Regions from separate parts of the Mesorhizobium sp. M0910 genome, predicted to be linked through region 2. Evidence: riboswitches for the same ligand, from Rfam matches in the RefSeq annotation. Region 2 holds a riboswitch; each other region holds the start of a gene.
What was found. Region 2 has a riboswitch for cobalamin ahead of metE (5-methyltetrahydropteroyltriglutamate--homocysteine S-methyltransferase). Riboswitches for the same ligand answer to the same signal wherever they lie in the genome.
Positions count from the first base shown of each region.

Region 1: linked by a shared signal. The riboswitch ahead of NKH78_RS12135 (DUF1636 family protein) and the one ahead of metE (5-methyltetrahydropteroyltriglutamate--homocysteine S-methyltransferase) in region 2 are both predicted to bind cobalamin.
Region 3: linked by a shared signal. The riboswitch ahead of NKH78_RS12315 (CbtB domain-containing protein) and the one ahead of metE (5-methyltetrahydropteroyltriglutamate--homocysteine S-methyltransferase) in region 2 are both predicted to bind cobalamin.

Region 1 covers NZ_JAMYNZ010000004.1:238,459-241,662, reverse strand. The annotation lists gene NKH78_RS12140 (winged helix-turn-helix domain-containing protein) at 15-1,214, shown strand; cobalamin riboswitch at 1,244-1,447, shown strand; gene NKH78_RS12135 (DUF1636 family protein) at 1,486-1,920, shown strand; gene cobW (cobalamin biosynthesis protein CobW) at 1,917-2,957, shown strand; gene NKH78_RS12125 (cobaltochelatase subunit CobN) at 2,976-3,204, shown strand, end outside.
Region 2 covers NZ_JAMYNZ010000023.1:27,128-30,331, reverse strand. The annotation lists gene metE (5-methyltetrahydropteroyltriglutamate--homocysteine S-methyltransferase) at 1-2,065, opposite strand, end outside; cobalamin riboswitch at 2,161-2,361, opposite strand; gene NKH78_RS30700 (hypothetical protein) at 2,917-3,171, shown strand.
Region 3 covers NZ_JAMYNZ010000004.1:274,274-277,477, reverse strand. The annotation lists gene cobU (bifunctional adenosylcobinamide kinase/adenosylcobinamide-phosphate guanylyltransferase) at 1-271, opposite strand, end outside; gene NKH78_RS12320 (CbtA family protein) at 264-1,046, opposite strand; gene NKH78_RS12315 (CbtB domain-containing protein) at 1,062-1,241, opposite strand; cobalamin riboswitch at 1,278-1,475, opposite strand; gene NKH78_RS12310 (MFS transporter) at 1,664-2,863, opposite strand; gene NKH78_RS12305 (heparan-alpha-glucosaminide N-acetyltransferase) at 3,109-3,204, shown strand, end outside.

The DNA of each region.
Region 1 (3,204 bases), on a different contig from region 2:
GGATACCCGCATTGATGAAGGAAAAAATCTCACTTCGCATGGCCCGCCGCATCGCGCTGGCGGCACAGGGATTCAATGACCCCCGACCCGCCGGTACACCCGACCGCCGACATCTGGCCCGCGTGCTTGCCCGTACCGGCCTGCTGCAGATCGGTTCCGTCAGCGCCGTGGTGCGCGCCCACTACATGCCGCTCTATTCGCGGCTTGGCCCCTACAAGCTGGCGCTGCTCGACGACGCCGCCATAACGCGCAAGCGCATGGTCTTTGAGTATTGGGCGCACGAAGCCTCCTTCCTGCCGGTCGAGACCTATCCGCTGATGCGCTGGCGCATGCAGCGGGCCGAGCGCGGCGAGGAAATGTACAGCGGACTGGCCAAATGGGGCCGCGAGCACGCCGCCTATATCGAAGACATCTATCGCGAGGTCGCCGAACGAGGCCCGATCGCGGCGTCGGCTTTCGAAGGCCAGAAGGGTTCGGGCGGCTGGTGGGGCTGGAGCCATGCCAAGCACGCCTTCGAATGGCTGTTCTGGGCCGGCCGCATCACCACCGCCCATCGCCGCGGCTTCGAGCGGTTCTACGATCTGCCGGAGCGCGTGCTGCCGCCAACGATACTAAGTCTGCCAACGCCCGCTCCCGAGGACGCTCACCGCGAATTGCTGCGCATCTCCGCCCGCGCCCATGGCATCGCCACGGCAGGCGACCTGCGCGACTATTTCCGCCTCTCGCCCGCCGATATCAAGGGCCGCATCGAGGAGCTGGTCGAGGCTGGCGAGCTGTTGCCGGTGAGCGTCGACGGCTGGAGCAAAACAGCCTATCTCCACAAGAACGTCCGTTTGCCGCGCCGGATCGAGGCGCGCGCCCTGCTTGCGCCGTTCGATCCCGTGGTCTTCGAGCGGTCGCGCACCGAGCGATTGTTCGACTTCCACTACCGCATCGAGATCTACACGCCGGCCGAAAAGCGCCGGTATGGCTATTATGTGCTGCCGTTCCTGCTCGGCGACAGCATCGTCGGGCGCGTCGACCTCAGGGCCGACCGTCCGGCCGGCGTATTGCGCGTCCATGCCGCCTATGCGGAGCCCGGCGCCCCGCCACAAACCGCTGCCGAACTCTTCGAGGAATTGAAGCAGATGCAGGGCTGGCTCGGGCTTGAGCGCATCGAGGTGACGGCTGCCGGCGACCTTGGCCGGCCGCTCGCAGATATCGCCGCGTCATAGACGTGCGTTGACACGACTGCCTCCACAAGCCTAAATCCGTTCCAGACGGTCCCCTGCCCGCAACGGCAGGGGCCAAGAGGGAATGCGGTGCGAAATCTCGATTTCAAATCCGCGGCTGTCCCCGCAACTGTAAGCGACGAGCCAAGGCCGAAAACCACTGGGATATTCCCGGGAAGGCGGCACCAAGGCGATGACCCGCGAGCCAGGAGACCTGCCGTCTAGGACATAAGAATCCGATCGCCTGGCGGGTTTTCCGGGCAAGGAGCCTGATTTGGAACGCGACAGCAGTTTTTCGGCTGAGACAGCGGATTTATTGTCCGGCCCTGACGATTCCCCGGCCGGCGTTACCGTCATCGTCTGCTCTTCCTGCCGTGACGAGACCGGTTCGGACGCTCATCCCCGCGCCGGCGAACTGCTCGCCGACGACACGCGCCGCGCCGCTTCCGGCGAAAACATCAAAATCCGCACCGTCGAATGCCTCGGCAATTGCAAGCGCCGGCTCAGCGCCGCCATGCTGCGCGACGGCTGCTGGAGTTACGTCTTCGGCGACCTGACCGCGACCAGCGGCGCCGATCTCGTGACCGGCGCAAAGCTGTTCGCCACCTCGACGGATGGGCTCATTCCGTGGCGCGGCCGTCCCGATTGCCTGAAGCGCGGTCTGGTTGCCCGCATCCCTCCCCTCGACCTTTTGAAGGACTTGATATGACCGCTGCCCCCCTTTCGCGCGTCCCCTGCACCGTCGTTACCGGATTTCTCGGCGCCGGCAAGACGACATTGATCCGCCATTTGCTCGAAAACGCCAAAGGCAAGCGGCTGGCCATCATCGTCAACGAGTTCGGCGACATCGGCATCGACGGCGAGATCCTGAAGGGCTGCGGCATCGACACCTGCCCCGAGGAAAACATCGTCGAGCTGGCCAATGGCTGCATCTGCTGCACCGTCGCCGACGATTTTGTCCCGGCGCTCGACCAGATCCTGTCGCTGATGCCGAGGGTCGACCATATCCTGATCGAGACGTCCGGGCTGGCCCTGCCCAAGCCGCTGGTCCAGGCCTTCCAGTGGCCGTCGGTCAAGAGCCGGGTGACCGTCGATGGCGTTATCGCCGTCGTCGACGGACCGGCGCTGGCGGATGGCCGCGTCGCCAACGACATGGACGCCCTGCAGGCGCAGCGCGCGCAGGACGAGACGCTCGAACACGACGATCCGGTCGAGGAAGTATTCGAGGACCAGCTCGCTTGCGCCGACCTGATCATCCTGTCGAAGAGCGACCTGATGGACGCAGCCGGCTCGGCCCGTGCCAATGCCGTCATCGGCAAGCATGTTGCGCGGGCGGTGAAGATCGTGCCGACTTCGCAAGGCAAGGTCGATCCGTCGGTGCTGCTCGGCCTCGGCCTCGCCGTCGAGGACGACATCGAGAACCGCAAGACCCATCACGACGACGAGCTCGACCACGAACATGACGATTTTGACTCGTTCGTCATCGACATCGCGTCCGTGTCCAACCCGGACGAGCTCGCACAACGCGTCGCCACGGCGGCGGAGGAAGAAAACGTGTTGCGCGTCAAGGGCTTCGTCGAGGTTGGCGGCAAGCCGATGCGGCTCCTGCTGCAGGCCGTCGGCCCGCGCGTCAACCATTATTACGACCGGGCCTGGACCGCTGAAGACGATCGCCGCTCGCGCCTTGTCGTCATCGGTCTGAAAGGGCTGAACCGCCCGGCGATAGAGCGTATCCTCGCCGGCTGACCCCAGGTACAAGCCGCGATGCACATCCTCACCACCACATCCGCCTCGCTCGACGATCTCGCCGAGCCTGTCGATCTCAGGCAAACGCCTGCGGATGTCGTGGCCCTGTCCTTCACCGACAGCGACCTGGCCGGGCTGGCGGCGGCGTGGAAGGCGGATGCGGACCGCCTGCCCTCGATGCGGCTCGCCGCCTTGCGCGACCTGCGCCATCCGATGTCCGTCGACCTCTGGACCGAGAGCGTCGCCC
Region 2 (3,204 bases):
TGACATCCGCATCCATTTCAGCGATCGCGTCGATGATCTCGTTGAACTCCGAATAGCACATGTGGGTATGGATTTGAGTCGCGTCCTTTACACCCGTTGAAGCGATCCGGAAGCATTCGACAGCCCAGTCGAGATAGTCGTTCCAATCAGACTGGCGCAGTGGCAATCCTTCGCGAAACGCGGCCTCATCGATCTGGATCATCCTTGCGCCGGACCATTCGAGATCCGTCACTTCGTCGCGGATGGCGAGCGCGATCTGGCGGCATGCTTCGGAGCGGGGTACGTCGTCGCGAACAAATGACCAGTTGAGAATGGTCACTGGGCCTGTGAGCATTCCCTTCACAGGGTTTTCCGTAAGCGACTGGGCGAACTGCCACCAGCGCAGCGTCATCGGATTGGGCCTCGATACGTCGCCGAAGATGATGGGGGGGCGCACGTAACGCGACCCATAGCTCTGCACCCAGGCATGCTGGGTGAAGGCGAAGCCGGACAGCTGCTCGCCGAAATGCTGTACCATGTCGTTTCGTTCGAACTCACCGTGCACCAGCACGTCCAGCCCGATCTCTTCCTGCCAGCGAATTGCAGCCTCGATCTCCTTCTTCAGGAAGGTCTCGTAGTCGACATAGCTCAGCTGGTCCTTCGCATGAGCGGCCCGCGCCCTGCGTACCTGCGGCGTCTGCGGGAAGGACCCGATGGTCGTCGTCGGGAACGGCGGCAGCCCGAGCGTGCCGGCCTGGACTCTGGAGCGCTCGGCAAAAGCGCTCTCTCGTCGCTTCATGCTGTCGTCAATGCTGGCGATCCGCCCCTCAACCAGCGGGTCATGGATCTTCGTGGATGTCACGCGAGTGGCGGCAGCCTCGGCAGACGCTTTCAACGCGCCTGCCACCGCATCCCTGCCTTGGGACAGGGCCCGGGCAAGCAACACCAACTCGTCGGTCTTCTGGGCCGCGAAGGCGAGCCACGACCTGATGTCCGCGTCGAGTTCCGTCTCCATGCGCAGGTCGATCGGCACATGCAGCATCGAGCAAGAAGGCGCGATCTCGACGCGGTCCAAGGGCCAGCCGGCGACGATCGGTTTGATGCGGTCGAGAATGGCGGGCAGGTTCGCACGCCAGACGTTGCGGCCATCGATCAAGCCAAGCGAGAGCACCAGATCCTTCGGTGCGAGCCGACCCACCGTTTCCAGCTGCTCGGGAGCGCGCACGAGATCAATATGCAGCCCGGCCAGGGGCAGAGAAACCGCGGTTTCGAGATTGTCTCCCAGCGGCCCGAAATAGGTAGCCAGCATGATCTTCAGCTCGGGCGCGGCTTTCGACAGCTGGCCATAGGCGAATTCGAACGCAGCTCGTTCGTTCGGGTTCAGATCGAGGACAAGCGCTGGCTCATCGATCTGCACCCAGTCGGCTCCAGACAGCTTCAGCCTCTGCAGGAGTTGCTCGTAGACGGGCAGCAGCCGCGGCAGGAGCGCGATGGGATCGAATCCTTCGGCAGGCGATTTCGCCAGCTTGAGGAAGGTGATCGGTCCAAGGATGACTGGGCGTGTGTGAACGCCGAGAGCTTTAGCCTCGATGAAGTAATCGACCGGTTTCGTCGACGAGAGGGCGAACGTCTGATCATCGTTGAGTTCCGGCACAATGTAGTGATAGTTGGTGTCAAACCACTTGGTCATTTCCATCGCGGTTACATCAGACCGATGAGCCGCCTGCTGGTGACCAGCGTGTCGACAATCCTCCGTCTGACCTTGGTTGCCCCGCGCCATTGCGAAGTAGATGTCAAGTGGAACCTCGCCGCTATTCCAGCCGTAACGGGATGGAACGGCGCCGACCATGGCTGCGGTGTCGAGCACATGGTCGTAGAGCGAGAAGTCGTTCGACGGGATTTTCGACACGCCGCGATCGTGCTGCTCCTCCCAGCTAGCGGCACGGAGCGCCTTCGCGGTCGTGAGAAGGTCGGCAGCGGACGATTTTCCGGACCAGTAGCTTTCAAGCGCGAATTTCAGTTCTCGCCGACGACCGAAACGGGGCACGCCGAGCGTTGCTACAGGAATTTGCTGAGAGACAGTCATGCCAGACCCCGATGGTTGGGGCGTCGGTGACAAGGAAGGCGCTAGCAGGCCGGCACGAACGCCAGGCTGCAGCGGCCACCGAGACACCCCGCCCGTGGACGTAATTCGCCGTGGCAGGTCTCCTGGCTCGCGGGGTCATAGCCTCTACCCGTCTTCCCAAGGCTATTCGCCTCAGTGACATGAGTGGGGTTGGCTCGCCGCTAACAGTTGCGGGGGCAGCGCCGGCATCGCACCGGCTTCCCTCTTAGCTCCGCTGCGGCAGCGCCGTACGGAGAACCACGACGCGGGAGACAATTACAGCAGTTCGCTTCTTTGTCAACGCCGCATAAAGAAATGTTTATGTCGTTATGTTACATTTCCGTTGGCATGTTCCAAAGGTCGCCTCGAAAGCGAAAACTGTGGAAGCCTTGAGCGGCCGGTAAATCAAAGCAATGACGCACGGCGCCCTTGTCCAGGAGGATAGGAGTTCGTCGGCTGCCGGCAGCAAACATACCGGCAAGCGCCGTGGTGCTGCTTAGCGCATCATGCGAACCACCTCGGCGTCGAACTTCGGCTCCGAGGTTCCGACCGCTTCGTTGGTGATCTGCTCGCGACCATATTCGGCTCAATGGCGAGGCTGTTGCCCATGTGGAAGCTGTTGGCCGTGATGCCCTCGGTGATATGACACAACGATTTCGGGGGGAGCACACCGAGGCCAGGCGCAGCGGCGTGTTGCGAAGTGATCGAGGCCAATGTCTCGAACTGCTTGTTCGCAGCCCACCGGCTCAAGGTAACCCGGCTCAAACCACCGGGCCAGCTCAAGTCCTGTCCAAATGAGGCCTGAGCGGCAAATCGTCGTGCACGCGCACGGTTTGGCGTTCGATCTTGTGATGCGTCTTGGGCGGACAATCGCCACGGTGCAGCGCGCAGAAGCGGTCCCCAATTGGGAAACCGAGGGCGGTGAGGGCAAGCCAGCGCCACAGGCGGAAGGGGACTTGGACCTGTTTGCCCTGCTGGACCACAAGTTCGCGACACAGGGCCTCAAGGAGAAGACCAAGAGTGATTATGCGCGGGACCTCGCCAAATTCATCAAAAGCAGCGGGCAGTCAAAATTCGGCGCCGATTGACATGGAGATAGCCATCGCGGCGGACCGCCCAGG
Region 3 (3,204 bases), on a different contig from region 2:
TCAGGCAGTCGATCAGCACCGGCTGGCCGTCGGGCAGTGCCTCGATCGCGCCGGCAAGGTCGAGCGGCGCCTCGATGGTCGTCCAGCCATCGCCTCGCCGCGAGCGGTGCAGCGCGATGCGCTGACGCATCTCCTCGTCATAGGCTTGCGCTGTGGCGATATAGCTCCACGGCGCCGGACAGGCGCTCACCAGCCTCTCGGCATGCGCGCTCTTGCCGGAGCGCGCACCGCCGATGACCAGGGTCAGCGCCCCGGCAGCGCGGTCAGGCAAAGCTGTCGCGCAGGCTGGTTGCCGCGCCGGTGAAGCGTCCGCGCACCAGCCCGACGACCATACCGAGCACCAGCCAGAACACCAGATTGGTCAGCGTCACCGCCACCACGAACTGATGATGCAGGCCTTCCGGGATCGCCGTCTCGAAACTGTCGGGCTGCGGCGCGCCGACAATATGCGGCGCAACGATCAACGCCACGGCAAGGATCGCCAGCGGCAGCGATCTGCGGAAGGCGATAAGGCCGAGACCGGCCGCTGTCGCCACCACTGTTGCCCACCACCAGATCTGGCGTTGGACAAGGTCGGCCGCCGGCATCGCCGGCAGTTCCGGCGCCAGGCCGAGGCCGGGCGCCAGCGTGAACACGGCAAAGCCGGCAAGCCCCCAGAACAGGCCCTGGCGCCAATTGCCGATGCCGCCGGCGAATTCCGAAACCGCGACCAGGACCAGTGCGAAGCCAATGCCGGTGACGATATTGGCAACGACGCTGAAGCCAAAGCGCTCGAAGCCGTCGGCCGGCGCCCAGCCTTCGTCTTCAGCCGGAGCCATTGCTTCAGCCGGTGCCGGCGCGGCGCTGCTCATAGCCATCGTGCCCGCTGCGTTTTCGGCCGGTGCCGCAGGTGCCGCGGCATGGTCATGGCCGCCGCCGGCCTGTTCGTAGACTTCCGCTTTCAGGATGAGCGGCACGGTGGCGTAGGCCTGCATGCAGGCGAGAACGACGCCGGCCACAAGCCCTGCGATCGCCGCGATGAACACGACGTTGCGAAACAGTGTCATGATGTCAGCCCCTTGTCAGTGGCAGGGAAAGCCCATCGAGTGGCGATAGTCATGCGCGGCATTATGGACCGCATCGATATGCGAGAAGCCGACAAAGCCCATGACGAAAATGCCGAGGAATGCAGCAAGCGCCAGCTGCATGAGACGCGACTGCGAGGAGGCGGAAGCGCCGAGCGAAACGGAAGCGGTATTCATGTCTTGTCCTTTCGCCCTCCACCCGAGGGCATAGAAGTCAGTTTCCTGTCGCCGGCAGGTCTCCTGGCTCGCGGATCAGCACCCTTCCCCACCTTCCCGAAGGCGAACCTTCAGTGGCATATGGAGAGGACTACCGCACACAGTTGCGGGGGCAGCCACGGCATTGGGCAAACAATTTCGCCCGCACCGCATTCCCTCTTGGTTCCAAACGGAACCGACGACATCAGCGACTATAGGCAGAATCGCCGCGCCCGGCAAACCAAATTCCGCCGGATCGTGTGGCGAATGCGCCGCCTCGCCAAACCGGAGAACTGGCGCCGCAGACGTCGCGATCTGCGCGGTCAAACAGAACGGCCTGCGTTCGATGCGGCACTGCACCGCTTCCACAATTGGGTGTTCGAGCGCCATGCGGCGCTCGAACATCAAAGCGATTTGGGCAGATAGCGCCAGGTGACGAAGCCGCAGATCGCCGCCAGCAGGCCGAGTGTCGCGAAAACCGCGCCCAGGCCGAAGAACGCCAGCACCACGGAATAGACCAGCGGCGGCGTCAGCTCGGAAAAGTCGAGATAGGTGCGGTAGACCGCCGCCATCTGTGCCCGCTCATACGAGCGCACCGAGCGCATGAAGGCGGTCGAGCCCAGCGCATCGAGCGCGATGGTGAAGAAGGCACCGCAAAGCAGCAAGGCGCCGGTGATGAGCGGTGCGGCCTCGCCGACGGCGCCGGCCGCCAGCAGCGTTGCCGACATCGCGAAATAGGCGAACGTCATGGTGCGCCGGCCGCCGAAACGCTTTCCTGCCCTGCCCCAGAAGATGGCCATGAACAAAAGCGCATTGCCGGCCGAAACCAAGAGGCCGCCGGCGAGCTTGCCCTCGCCGGTGATCACCATGAACAGCGGCCCATAGACGAAGAACGTCGTCCAGAAGCAGGAGCGGCCGAAAGCGATCAGCCAGGCCAGCCTCAGCCTTGGCTGCGCGACGAAGCGGCCGATATTGGCCAGCGGATTGACCGGCCGCGTCTTGCCGGGGCGGATCGACGGGTTATCGCCAAGCCGGTAAGTCCAGAACAGCGCCAGTAAAGCCATGGCGAAGACGGCCACCGCGCCATGCGCGGCATAGATGCCGAAACGCGTGTAGAGGTAAATTCCGAGGGTCGGCCCGGTGGTCCAGGCAAGCATCGACCACGCCATGCGCAGCGACTCGGCCTGCATGAAATCGGTCTTGCGGATATGGTCCATGATGTAAAGGTTGAGCGTGATCGCCAGCGCGCCGGCGCCGACGATGCGGCAGAGCATGCCGACCACCTGGCCAGCCAGCGTATGGGTGACGAAGAACAGCGAGCCGGCGGCCAGCAGGCAGGCGCCGGCGGTATAGACCCAGCGCCGGGCAAAGCGGGCGATCAGCATCGGCATGAACAGCGTCGCCGACAGGCCGAGCATCGCCACGATCGTGTAGAGGATCGAAACAATCTGCTCGTTGTGCAGTATCTCATAGGCCTGGATCGGGATGACGCTGGACACGGTGGCGCGCGCGAAGGATTCGACCGCATAGAGCGAGGCGAAGGTGCGGGCATCCGCCGGCCGCAAGGCCGCAAGCCAGATCGGATGGCGCACATGGGTAGCCATTGTGTTCCCCGAAGCCGAATCGCCCGAAGCAGGGTTGGAGCACAAATCTGCCGCGGCGATTCCTGGCCGCGTAACATGAAACCGACGCCTTCACGGCAAAAAGCGAAGCCGGCCAAAGGCTTTCCGGCTCTGGCCTAAAGCAGCCCTGATGCCGCCGTCACCAACGCAAAGCAAGGCCCTGCTTCTTTTGACGGTGGCAACCGTGATAGTCGTCTTGCCGGGGCTGAACCAAGACAGCGAGACCAATGAGCATCGACACGCCGAGCGCAGCCGTTCAGGATCAACCGAAGTCGAAGCGCATCGCCGCTATCGACATTGCACGCGGCATCGCATTGCTTGCC